DNA from 3 places in the Azospirillum fermentarium genome. Region 1 is predicted to be linked to each of the others. Evidence: riboswitches for the same ligand, from Rfam matches in the RefSeq annotation. Region 1 holds a riboswitch; each other region holds the start of a gene.

Region 1 (3,793 bases):
TCCAGCGGCTGGAAGATCGGCATGTAGCGTTTCAGGTAATTGTCGCTCACTTCCACGTCGCTCTGGGTGAAGAAGCGGAAGATCTGCGTCAGCAGGTTCCGTTCCCCGTCGCTGACGCGGGCGGAGGCCCAGTCCTTGATGTCCTCGCCCAGCGGCACTTCCTCGCCCATCCAATGGACCTGCTGCTGCTTTTTCCAATAGGCATAAGCCCACGGGTAGCGGTCCACATTGTAGGCGCCGGAGGCGTCGAGAAGCCCGACACGGCCCGTGCCGATCAGGGCGCGCGGATCCATGTGCGCAAGGGATGCGGTCATGATGGGGTGTCCGTTGCCGGTGCTCACTGGCAGGCCAGGCATTCTTCGTAATCGGTGCGGGCGGGGGCGGCATCGGCGCCGCGGTCCCGGTTGCCGCCGGCAAAGGCCGCGCGCTGCACCGATTTGGACCGGCAGTAATACAGGCTTTTCAGCCCCCGCTCCCACGCGGTCCAATGCAGCATGTGCAGATCCCATTTGTCGATGTCGCCCGGCAGGTAGAGGTTGATCGACTGGCTCTGGCAGACAAAGGGGGTGCGGTCGGCGGCGAAATCCACGATCCACCGCTGGTCGATTTCGAACGCGGTGCGGAACACCGCCTTTTCATCGTCGCTCAGCACGTCCAGATGCTGCACCGATCCTTCGTGCTCGATGATCGACTGCCACACCGCGGGCGTGTCGGCGCCGCGCCCGGCCAGCAGCCGTTCCAGATGCGGGTTGCGCACCGAGATCGACCCTGACAGGGTTTTGTGGGTGTAGATGTTGGCCGGGATCGGTTCGATGCAGGCGCTGGTGCCGCCGCAGATGATGCTGATGGACGCGGTGGGGGCGATGGCCAGCTTGTGGCTGAAGCGGGCGCGGATGTTGCGGTCGGCGGCGTCGGGGCAGGGGCCGCGCTCGTCGGCCAGCCGCACCGACGCGGCGTCGGCGGCCCGCCGGATGGTGCGGAAGAAGCGCAGGTTCCACGATTTCGCCAAAGCGCTTTCAAAGGGAATGCCGCGCGCCTGCAGGAACGAATGGAACCCCATCACCCCCAGCCCGACCGAGCGTTCACGCATGGCCGAGTAAACCGCACTCTCCATCCCCTCCGGTGCGTCTTCGATGAAGCGGGTCAGCACGTTGTCGAGGAAGCGCAGCACATCCTCCACCAGCGCGCCGTCGCCGCTCCACTGATCCCAGGTTTCCAGATTGAGGGAGGCGAGGCAGCACACCGCCGTGCGCTCGTTGCCCAGATGGTCGGTGCCGGTGGGCAGGGTGATTTCGCTGCACAGGTTGCTGGTGGTGACGCGCAGCCCCAGATCCCGCTGGTGCCGGGGCAGCGCCCGGTTCACCGTGTCGCCGAACAGCAGATAGGGTTCGCCGGTCTGCAGCCGGGTTTCCAGGATCTTCTGCCACAGTTGGCGGGCGCTCAGCGATTTCAGCACCTCCCCCGTCTTGGGGCTTTTCAGGAGGAAGGGGGTGTCGCCGCGCACCGCCTCCATGAACGCATCGGTGATGACCACGGCGTGGTGCAGGTTCAGGCTCTTGCGGTTGAAATCGCCCGAGGACTTGCGGATCTCCAGAAACTCCTCGATTTCCGGGTGGTGGATGTCGAGATAGACCGCCGCCGACCCGCGGCGCAGCGACCCCTGGCTGATGGCCAGCGTCAGGCTGTCCATCACCCGGATGAACGGGATGATGCCCGAGGTGGTGCCGCAGCCCTTCACCGGCTCGCCGATGGACCGCACCCCGCCCCAATAGGTGCCGATGCCGCCGCCGTTGGACGCCAGCCGCACGTTCTCGTTCCACACGCCGACGATGCCGTCCAGCGAATCCGGCACCGCGTTGAGGAAGCATGAAATGGGCAGGCCGCGGGAGGTGCCGCCGTTGCTGAGAACCGGTGTCGCCGGCATGAACCACAGCCGCGACATGGCGTCATAGATCCGCTGGGCGTGGGCGGCATCGTCGGCATAGGCCGCGGCCACGCGGGCGAACAGATCCTGATAGCTTTCACCGGGGAGCAGATAGCGGTCGTCCAGCGTCGCCTTGCCGAACGCGGTCAGGAGCGCGTCGCGGCTGCGGTCGATGCCCACCACCGTGGGGGACGGCGGCGTCCAGCGTTCCAGCGGCGCGCGGGTGACCGCCCGGTCCAGCGGGCGCGGGGGCAGGGCCACCAGATTGCCGTGATCGTCGAAATCCCGGCCAAAGCTGTACGGGGTGGCCGTCTGGGCGGTGGGCAAGGCAAGCGCCGGCATCGGTGGTCATCCTGTCGTGGGGTTGGACGGGACGCACGGCAAGCACGGCTGCGGATGTGGGCCACGGGGATGGCGCACAGGCGCAAGCGCACCACCGGGACACCCCGCCCGTGGACGTTCGTTCGGTTACGGCAGGTCTCCTGGCTTGCGGGTCACAGCACGTCCGTCCGGCCTTCCCAGCGCCCGAGGGGCGCCAGTGACACGAAAACGGCGGACACGCTCTCCGCTTACAGTTGCGGGGGCAGCGCCGGCATCGTTCCCGGACGGGGACTCACCGGCTTCCCTCTTAGCCCTGTATCTTGTTGGATGCAGGGAACCATAACGCTAAATATGGTATGTCATGGAAACGGGGGCGTCAAGATCTTCTCTTGAGCGCCCCCGTTTCACACCGCGTGTGTTGCCTCAATGGCGGCGGAATGTCAATTCCGCGTCATCTCAATCCCACACCGGCGCCAGCCCGGCGGGGCTGACCAGCCGCCCGTCCGGCGTGGCAAGGGCGTGGATGGCGGCCATATCCTCCGGCGGCAGGGTAAAATCGAAAATGGCGGCGTTTTCCGCCGCGCGCGCAGCACTCACCGTCTTGGACAGGGCGACGACGCCGGGCTGCTGCACCAGCCAGCGCAGCACCACCTGGGCCACCGTCCGGCCGTGGCGGGCGGCGACGGCCCGAAGCCGTTCGTCGGCCAGGACTTTGCCGTCGGCCATGGCGTAATAGGCGGTGACGGCCATGCCCGCCGCGCGCGCCGCGCCGATCACCGCCGTCTGGTCGAGATAGGGGTGGTATTCGATCTGGTTGGTCACCAGCGGGGCGGCGGACAGGCGCCCGGCCTCGGCCATCAGGGCGGTGGAGAAGTTGGACACGCCGATGTGGCGCACCTTGCCCGCCTGCCGCACGGCGTTCAGCGCGCCGATCTGCTCGGCCAGCGGCACATCCGCGTTGGGCCAGTGGAGCAGCAGCAGGTCCACGTAATCGGTGCCCAGCTTGCGCAGGCTCTCATCGACCGAGGCGTGGAAGGCGCTGTCCCGGTAATTCTTCACCCACACCTTGGTGGTCAGGAAGATGTCGCCGCGGGGAACGCCGGACGCCGCGATGCCGGCGCCCACCGCATCCTCGTTGCCGTAGATCTGGGCGGTGTCGATGTGGCGGTAGCCGAGAGCGAGGACGGCGGGCACCATGCGGGCGGTGTCGGGCCCCGGCATGCGGAAGGTGCCGAAGCCCAGGGCCGGAATGGCGGCGCCGTTGGCGGTGACGGTGTGCATGGACGAAATTCCTTCTTCGCGTCTTTGATCAGGCGGTACGGAGAATGGGCCGGGCCGCCCGGCTGTCGAGGGCACCGCTCCACAGGGTCAGCACCAGCGCACCGGCCACCATGATCCCGCCGACCCACGGTGTGGACCCCAGCCCCAGGGGGGATGCGGCCACCAGACCGCCGATCCACGCCCCCAGCGCGATGCCCAGGTTGAAGGCGGCGATGTTGAGGGCGGACGCCGTGTCCACCGCACCGGGGCGGTGCCGCTGGGCCAGTT
Region 2 (3,793 bases), 220 kb from region 1:
AGGAGAAGCGTCGTCTTCCCGGCCCCGTTGGCGCCCAGGATCGCCAGCCGCCGCCCGTGCCGGGCCGACAGCGACAGCCCGCGCAGCGCCGGCTCCCCGCTGCCGGGGTAGCGGTAGTCCAGCCCGCGGGCCTCCAGAATCACATCGTCCACGGAATCACCCATCCCCCGGCCAGGATCAGCGCCGGCAGCCCCAGCGCCAGCGCCCATTCACCCGCACCCGTGCGCCGGCCCGCCGCCAGCACCGGCAGCCCGCCGTCGTAGCAGCGCGCCGACAGCCCCACATCCATCCGCCGCGCCGCGTTCATCGCCCGCCCCAGCAGCCCCGCCGCCAGCAGCGACAGCGAGCGCAGGTGCCGCCGCCAGCCGCCGGCATAGCCCAGCCGGAACGCCTGCGCCCGCGACCCCGCGGTCACCGTGTCGCCCAGCAGAAACAGCAGGCGGTAGGTCAGCAGCGCCACGTCGGCCACCGCCGCCGGCAGCCCCAGCCCACGCAAAAGCCCGATCAGCCGGCTGGCCGGCGTGGTCAGGGTCAGCAGCGCCAGCGCCGCCACCGCCGCCAGCGACCGGCCCACCGGCACCAGCGCCGTTTCCACCCCGCCGGGCACCCAGCCCAGCGCCAGCCCGCCGCGCCAGTCCAGCGTCAGGGCCAGCGCCGGCAGGCTGGCCAGCAGAAACCCCGCCGGGGGCAGCAAGGCGGCGGCCAGGGCCGCGGGCGGCACGCGGGCCGACAGCAGCGCCAGCCCCACCGCCGCCGCGAACACCGCCGCCGGGGCCAGGGGCGGCGCCCCGGCCATGGCCGCCAGCATCAGCCCCAGGCTCAGCGCCAGCTTGCCGCCGGTGCCGCGGTCCTTCCACGCCGACAGATGGGCCGCCCGGTCAAGGGCGCGCATCGCGCGCGCGCCGCTGCGTGCCCTGCCGTCCGGTGTCCCCGTCCCGCCGGCGGGACCGGCGGCCCATGTAATAGCCCAGCAGCCACGCCCCCACTGCGGCCTGCCCCGCGAACAGCAGGCTTTCGATTTCCTTGCTGGGGGGCTCCCACAGGGGTTCCCACCAGGGGGTGTAGCCGGGCCTCACCTCTTCGATCACGCCGGACGCCTTGTCGTCGGAGCCGCCGAAGCTGGGCTTCTCCTCCCACGGCATGACCAGCGGCAGCAGGACGATGGCCGCGGCCAGCCCCAGGACGATGCGGTTGTCACGCAACATGGCCGGAATCCTTCTCTTCACCGCGCATTTCCGCCAGCAGGCGCAGGTCGTCGGCGCTGTTGCGCGACAGCCAGTTGACCACCGCCACCGTCAGCAGCCCTTCCACCACCGCCAGCGGCATCTGCGTCACCGCAAAGATCGACAGGAATTTCACCGACGCCCCCGTGAAGCCGGTGGCCGGATCGGGGAAGGCCAGCCCAAGCTGCAGCGCCGTGGTGACATAGGTGGCGAGGTCGCCCAGGAACGCCGCCAGGAACACCCGCACCGGCACCGACAGCCCCACGGCCCCGCCGCCGCGCACCATGGCCCACGCCACCCACGGGCCGACGATGCCCATGGAAAACACGTTGGCCCCCAGCGTGGTCAAGCCCCCGTGGGCCAGCAGCAGCGCCTGGAACAGCAGCACGATGGTGGCCATCAGCGTCATCACCGACGGGCCGAACAGCGCCGCCCCCAGCCCGGTGCCGGTGGGATGCGAGCAGCTTCCCGTCACGCTGGGCAGCTTCAGCGCCGACAAGAGGAAGGCGAAGGCGCCCGACGCCCCCAAGAGCAGCCGGGCCTCGGGCTTTTCCCGCACGATGCGGCGCAGGCGCACCGCGCCCACAATGACGAAGGGTGCCGACGCCGCCGCCCACCCGGCGGCGTGGAGAGGAGGCAGAAAGCCTTCCATGATATGCATGAACCAGACACTCCCAGTTGATCCGGGAGGCCAGGGGAACGATGGAGGGGAAAGCCGGCAGACCCGCGTCCGGTCCTCTGGGCGCGGGGCCGTCCTGATTCCACGCCACCGGGACACCCCGCCCGGAGGAACGACACGAGACAGCGGACGCCGGCAGGTCTCCTGGCTTGCGGGTCGCCGCCACCGCGCCGGCCTTCCCGGCCGTCACCGGCCAGTGGCACATCAGGGGCGCGGCGGCTCACCGCCTACAGTTGCGGGGGCAGCCATGGCTTGCGCGAGCCCCAAGGGGCCTGCGGCACCATGTTCCCTTTTCATCGCCGGCCCCCGCGGACGGGAGCCGGAGAACCGGCATCACGCCCGCGACGGTACGGGGCGGGGGCGGATGTTGTCAAGGAAGGCGTACAACCCTTCGGCTAACGCCCCAGCTTCGCCGTCTTGGCCGGGTCGATCCACCAGGTGTCGGGGAACAGGGTGCTGCGGAACTCCTGGTCATACTTGCGGGGCGTCGCGGGGATGCCGAAACGGTCCCACGCCGCCACCCAGCTTTCCGGGTTGTACCAGTGGGGCACCATGTAGAAGCTCCACAGCAGCACGCGGTCCAGCGCGCGGGTGGCGGTCTTCAGCGTGGCCTCGTCCCTGGCGGCGATGACCTTTTCCACCAGCGCATCCACGATGGGGTCGCGCACGCCGGGGTAGTTGAACGATCCCCGCTCCCCCGCCGTGGCCGAGCCGAAGAAGGCCCGCAGTTCGGTGGCCGGCGGGCTGGCGAAGCTGAAGTTGGTGACGATGACGTCGAAGTCGAAATCGTCCGACCGCGCCTCGTACTGGGCGGAATCGACGCTGCGCAGGCTGGCGTCCACCCCGGCCCGGCGCAGGGTTTCCACATAGGGCTGGATGATGCGGGACAGGCCGCCGCCCGCCACCTCCAGGACTTCCACCGTCAGCGGCTGGCCGGCGGCGTTGGCCAGACGCCCGTTCTTCGGCTCCCACCCCGCCTCTTTCAGCAGGCGCAGCGCCTCGCGGGTTTCGGCGCGGTTGTTGCCGGCGGGGTCGCCCGCGGGGGGTTGGAACGGCTGGGTGAACAGCCGCGGCGGCAGACGGTCCCGGTACGGTTCCAGCAGCGCCAGTTCGTCCGGCCCCGGCACCCCGCTGGCGCCATAGTCGGAATTGGGGAAGTTGGACAGGGTGCGGTGGTACTGCCCGTACAACAGCGTCTTCTGCGTCCAGGCGAAATTGAACAGCATCCCCAGCGCCTCGCGCACGCGGGGGTCGGCGAACTGGGGCCGGCGGGTGTTGAAACGGAACGCCTGCGCCCCCAGCGGCAGCGCCGAGGGGATCACCCGCTTGACCACCCGCCCGTCGGCCACGGCGGGAAAATCATAGCCGGTGGTCCAGCGCTGCGCCCGGTTTTCCACGCGGATGTCGTAGCCGCCGGCCTTGAACGCCTCGAACATCACGTCGTCGTCGCGGTAGAAATCCTGTTTGATGGTGCCGAAATTGTACAGGCCGCGGTTGACCGGCAAATCGCGGCCCCAGTAATCGGCCACCCGCTCATAGGTCAGCGCCCGCCCCGGATTGACCGCCACCGTGCGGTAGGGGCCGGAGCCAAGCGGCGCCTCCAGCACCGTCTTACCGATGTCGCGCCCGTTGGCGGTCCACCAATGCCGGGCCTCCGGCGCCATGACGGTGGCAAAGTCGATGACCGGCTTGATCTCCCCCCGGCTGGACAGGGTGATGCGCACGCGGCGGTCGTCCAGCGCCTCCACCGCCGTCACCTTGGCCAGGGCCGATTTGATGATGGGGCTTCCGTGGGCCTGGATGGCGTCCCAGGTGAAGGTCACGTCGGCGGCGGTGACCGGCACCCCGTCGTGCCAGCGGGCGCGGGCGTCGATGGTGAACACCGCCTCGC
Region 3 (3,793 bases), 290 kb from region 1:
CTGGAGGGGGCGACGGTGCCCTATGCCTACGTCCGCTCCCTGGACGCGGCCTTGTCCACGGTGGCGCCGGAGTCGGTGCTGACCGTGGCCGAGACCTCCTACGGCACCCGCGAAGCCGTGGTGGCCTCCGCCGGCTCCCTGTCGGTCCTGGTCGAAAAGCGGGTCATGTAAAAAGACTGAAGGGTCCGGGGCGGTCGCCCCGACGCGAAAAAAAGGGGGGCCGGCATTGCTGCCGCCCCCCAGTTTTTCGTGCCGTCGGATGGAGACGCCCGCCGCACTCAGAAGAACAGGATGGCACCCAGCGCGATGGCGTCGGAGTTGGCCTCGTTGCCGCCGTGGGCCTTTGACGTGGTGTTGGTGTATTCGCCCACCAGCGACACCCAGTCGGTCAGGGCGTATTTGGTCTGGAACGCCCACGAGCTGTTCTTCTTCACCAGCGTGGGGTTCACTTCGCCGCCGGCCAGATCCAGGTTGCTCTCGCCGTAGCTGACGCCCAGCGTCAGCTTGTCGATGGGCTTCACGGTGCCCTGGACATAGAAACCGTCGCTGTCGCGCTTCTTGCCGGCGGCGGTGGCCGACAGGATGAACAGGCCGGTCGTGCCGATGCCTTCACCCGTGTAGTAATAGCCGGTCAGGGCGGCGGGGCCGTAGCTCAGCTTGGCGCCCATGTCGAAGCCGGTGCCGGTGTAGCTGGCCTGGGCGCCGGTCTGGTCGTGCTTTTGCGTGATGAAGCCGCCCCACAGGTGGCCGGTGGCCCCGCCCGCGGTGAAATCATAGGTCAGCTTGCCCTGGAAGCCGGGGGAATCGTTCACTTCCGTGCTGCCCGCCGTGACCATGGGCGTGAACACGCCCGCCGAGGCGGCAAAGCCGGCGAAGGTGGGGGTGGTGTAGGTGATCTGCGGCTGGAAATCGGTGTAGATGTAGCCCAGACCGATGCGGCCCAGCGAGGTGTTGCTGGGGTTGCTGTTGGCCGACGCCGTGCCCACGCCCAGCAGGGTCATGTCGTTGAGGATGGCGTCCGACCCGAACAGGCCGATGTCGCGGCCCACCTTCAGCTCACCCAGGCTCTTGTGCGCCACGGTCAGGTAGGTCTGGCGGAAATCGGCGCCGGAGGTGGTGAGCGCCTGGGGCTGGCCGGCGGAATTGGCGCCGCCGTTCCACGTCACGCTGTTGATGCCGGGGTAGATGCCGAAATGGGCGCCCAGGTCGAAGCCTTCCTGGGTGGTGGTGACGTCCACCTTCAGATAGCCGGGCAGCAGGCCGTTGCGCACGGACGAGCTGTTGCCGTTGGTGTTGACCACGCCGCCGGTCACCGCGGTGCGGGGGCCGCTGTCGCCGGAATCATGGACGTAGAAGCCGTTGATGGAGCCGGACAGCTGGATGTTCACATCCCCCACCTTCAGCCCCAGACCCTTGTCGGCCTTGCGCACGATGGTCTTGTCGTCGGCAACCGCCGCGGCCTTGGCCGCCTGCACCTGGGCGTCGGCCTGGGCCTTGGCATCGGCTGCGGCGCGGGCGGTCTCCACCTGATGGCGCTGGCTCAGCGTGTTGAATTCGCTGTTGGTCAGCACGCCCTTGGCGCGCAGGTGGGACAGCAGATCCTCGGTGGTGTCGGCCAGGGCCGGGGCGGCAAGTGCCAGCGTCAGGGCAACAGCACTGCTGCCCAGCATCACGATGTTACGCGCATTCATGGTATTCTTCCCCCTGGTTGGCCGGCGGTGTGGCGCCGTTTCCTTCAAGCAAAACCTGCCCGTTCCCGGAAAATCTTCTTTTTAAAGATTCGTCCGTGACTCGAAAGAATCGCCTTTTTCTGCGGCGATCGGCGGCGGACTCTAGGGATGATTCGGTTGTTTACAAATAAGACTTGGGTCTCATTGGTGGGCTTCGTGTGCCGGTGCGAGAACGCTTATTGTGCGAAGGAAGGATTTACAGCCATGTTCAGGCTGGCCCGGCTGGGGGAACGGGGCAAAAAACGGTGTGTTTGGCCAATACGCCTGCGGATTGACATCTCATCCGTTCGTTCACCTTTGGGTTTGGGCGGTGCGGTAGGGTGGAGCGGGGCGGGGCTATGGGGGATGATGGCGTCTCCTCCCTTCGGGGCATGACGCGGGCGGGTGGCGGCTTGTAAATCGCTCACGACCCTGCGATGCTGCGGCCCTTCCGATGGTGCCCCGCGCCATCCGCCGGTCTGGACGGTGCGGGGGTAAAAGGGAACGCGGTGCGGGGCGTCTTCTCCCCCCAAGGCCGCGGCTGCCCCCGCAACTGTGTGCGGCGAGCCATCCCCCGGATGCCACTGGTCCCCTGATGGGGCTGGGAAGGCGGGGGACCGGCGATAACCCGCAAGCCAGGAAACCTGCCACCGGACCGGTCCCGCCCAACGGGGGCCGGACCCATCACATCTGTCCGCCGGGTGGGCGGGGAAGGAAGGTTTGCGATGCACGGCATGACCGGGGGCGCCGTTCCCCCGCCCGATCCCCCTTTTTCTTGCAAAGGATAAGACCCATGCCGGCTTTGCCGTCGAAGATTCCCGCCACCGTCATCACCGGCTTTCTGGGGGCGGGCAAGACCACGCTGATCCGGTCGCTGCTGGAACAGGCCGGCGGGCGGCGTCTGGCGCTGATCATCAACGAATTCGGTGACGTGGGCGTGGACGGCGGCATCCTGCGCGCCTGCGGCGTGCCCGCCTGCACCGAGGACGACGTGATCGAGCTGGCCAACGGCTGCCTGTGCTGCACCGTGGCCGACGATTTCGTGCCGGCCATCGAAAAGCTGCTGGCCCGCGCCGAGCCGCCGGAACACATCATCATCGAAACCTCGGGCCTCGCCCTGCCCAAGCCGCTGGTGAAGGCGTTCAACTGGCCCGCCGTGCGCACCCGGGTCACCGTCGATGGGGTGGTGGCGGTGGTGGATGCCGCGGCGGCGGCCGAGGGCCGCTTCGCCCCCGACGCCGCGGCGCTGGCCGCCCAGCGCGCCGATGCCGGCACCGTGGACCACGAAACCCCGGTGGAGGAGGTGTTCGAGGATCAGTTGCTGTGCGCCGACCTGATCGTGGTCAGCAAGACCGATCTGGTGGACGGGGCCGGGCTGGCCAAGGTGGAGGAGCTGATCCGCGCCACCCTGCCGCGGGACGCCAAGATCGTTCACGGCCCCCATGGGCGTGCCGACGCCCGCGTGGTGCTGGGCATCGGTGCCGCGGTGGAGGACGACCTCGCCAGCCGTCCCAGCCATCATGAGACGGAGGAGGACCACGACCACGACGACTTCACCAGCTTCGTGGTCGAACTCCCCGACCAGACGGACGCCGAGGCGCTGGCCGCCCGCGTGGCGGTGGTGGCGGCGGCCCACGGGGTGCTGCGGGTCAAGGGCTTCGTCCATGTGCCGGGCAAGCCCATGCGGCTGCTGGTCCAGGGGGTGGGCGTGCGGGTGCAGACCCATTTCGACCGCTTCTGGAAGCCGGAGGAGGAACGCCGCAGCCGGCTGGTGGTGATCGGGGAAACCGGGCTGGACGTGGCCGCGGTGACCAAAGCGCTGGTGGAATAAGACCCCATGCACCTTTTGGCCGCCCGGCAGGATGACCTGACCGCCGAACCGCAGGCCGTGGACCTGGAACTGTCCCCGGCGGATCTGGTGGTGCTGTCCTTTTCCGACAGCGACCTGTCGGCGCTGGCCGCCGCGTGGCGGACCCGGCGGGCGGACTTGCCCACGCTGCGGCTGGTCACTCTGGCGCGGCTGGGGCACCCGCTGTCGGTGGACCTGTTCATCGACCGGGTGATCCGCCCGGCCCGCGGCGTGG

The links. A riboswitch is a leader RNA that binds a small molecule or an ion and turns the genes downstream of it on or off. The one in region 1 is predicted to bind cobalamin.
Region 2: it holds a riboswitch for cobalamin, as region 1 does, so the genes downstream of both, M2352_RS23780 (energy-coupling factor ABC transporter permease) here and M2352_RS22915 (ribonucleoside-diphosphate reductase subunit alpha) in region 1, are expected to answer to the same signal.
Region 3: it holds a riboswitch for cobalamin, as region 1 does, so the genes downstream of both, cobW (cobalamin biosynthesis protein CobW) here and M2352_RS22915 (ribonucleoside-diphosphate reductase subunit alpha) in region 1, are expected to answer to the same signal.

What each region holds. Positions count from the first base shown of each region.
Region 1 covers NZ_JAOQNH010000003.1:589,684-593,476, forward strand. Annotated here, with positions in the region: gene M2352_RS22910 (ribonucleotide-diphosphate reductase subunit beta) at 1-314, opposite strand, end outside; gene M2352_RS22915 (ribonucleoside-diphosphate reductase subunit alpha) at 338-2,266, opposite strand; cobalamin riboswitch at 2,380-2,602, opposite strand; gene M2352_RS22920 (aldo/keto reductase) at 2,702-3,526, opposite strand; gene M2352_RS22925 (MFS transporter) at 3,555-3,793, opposite strand, start outside.
Region 2 covers NZ_JAOQNH010000003.1:809,712-813,504, forward strand. Annotated here, with positions in the region: gene M2352_RS23765 (energy-coupling factor ABC transporter ATP-binding protein) at 1-152, opposite strand, end outside; gene M2352_RS23770 (CbiQ family ECF transporter T component) at 140-892, opposite strand; gene M2352_RS23775 (energy-coupling factor ABC transporter substrate-binding protein) at 879-1,205, opposite strand; gene M2352_RS23780 (energy-coupling factor ABC transporter permease) at 1,195-1,884, opposite strand; cobalamin riboswitch at 2,020-2,249, opposite strand; gene M2352_RS23785 (extracellular solute-binding protein) at 2,298-3,793, opposite strand, start outside.
Region 3 covers NZ_JAOQNH010000003.1:877,704-881,496, reverse strand. Annotated here, with positions in the region: gene M2352_RS24100 (hypothetical protein) at 1-171, shown strand, start outside; gene M2352_RS24095 (porin) at 279-1,691, opposite strand; cobalamin riboswitch at 2,148-2,375, shown strand; gene cobW (cobalamin biosynthesis protein CobW) at 2,503-3,540, shown strand; gene cobN (cobaltochelatase subunit CobN) at 3,547-3,793, shown strand, end outside.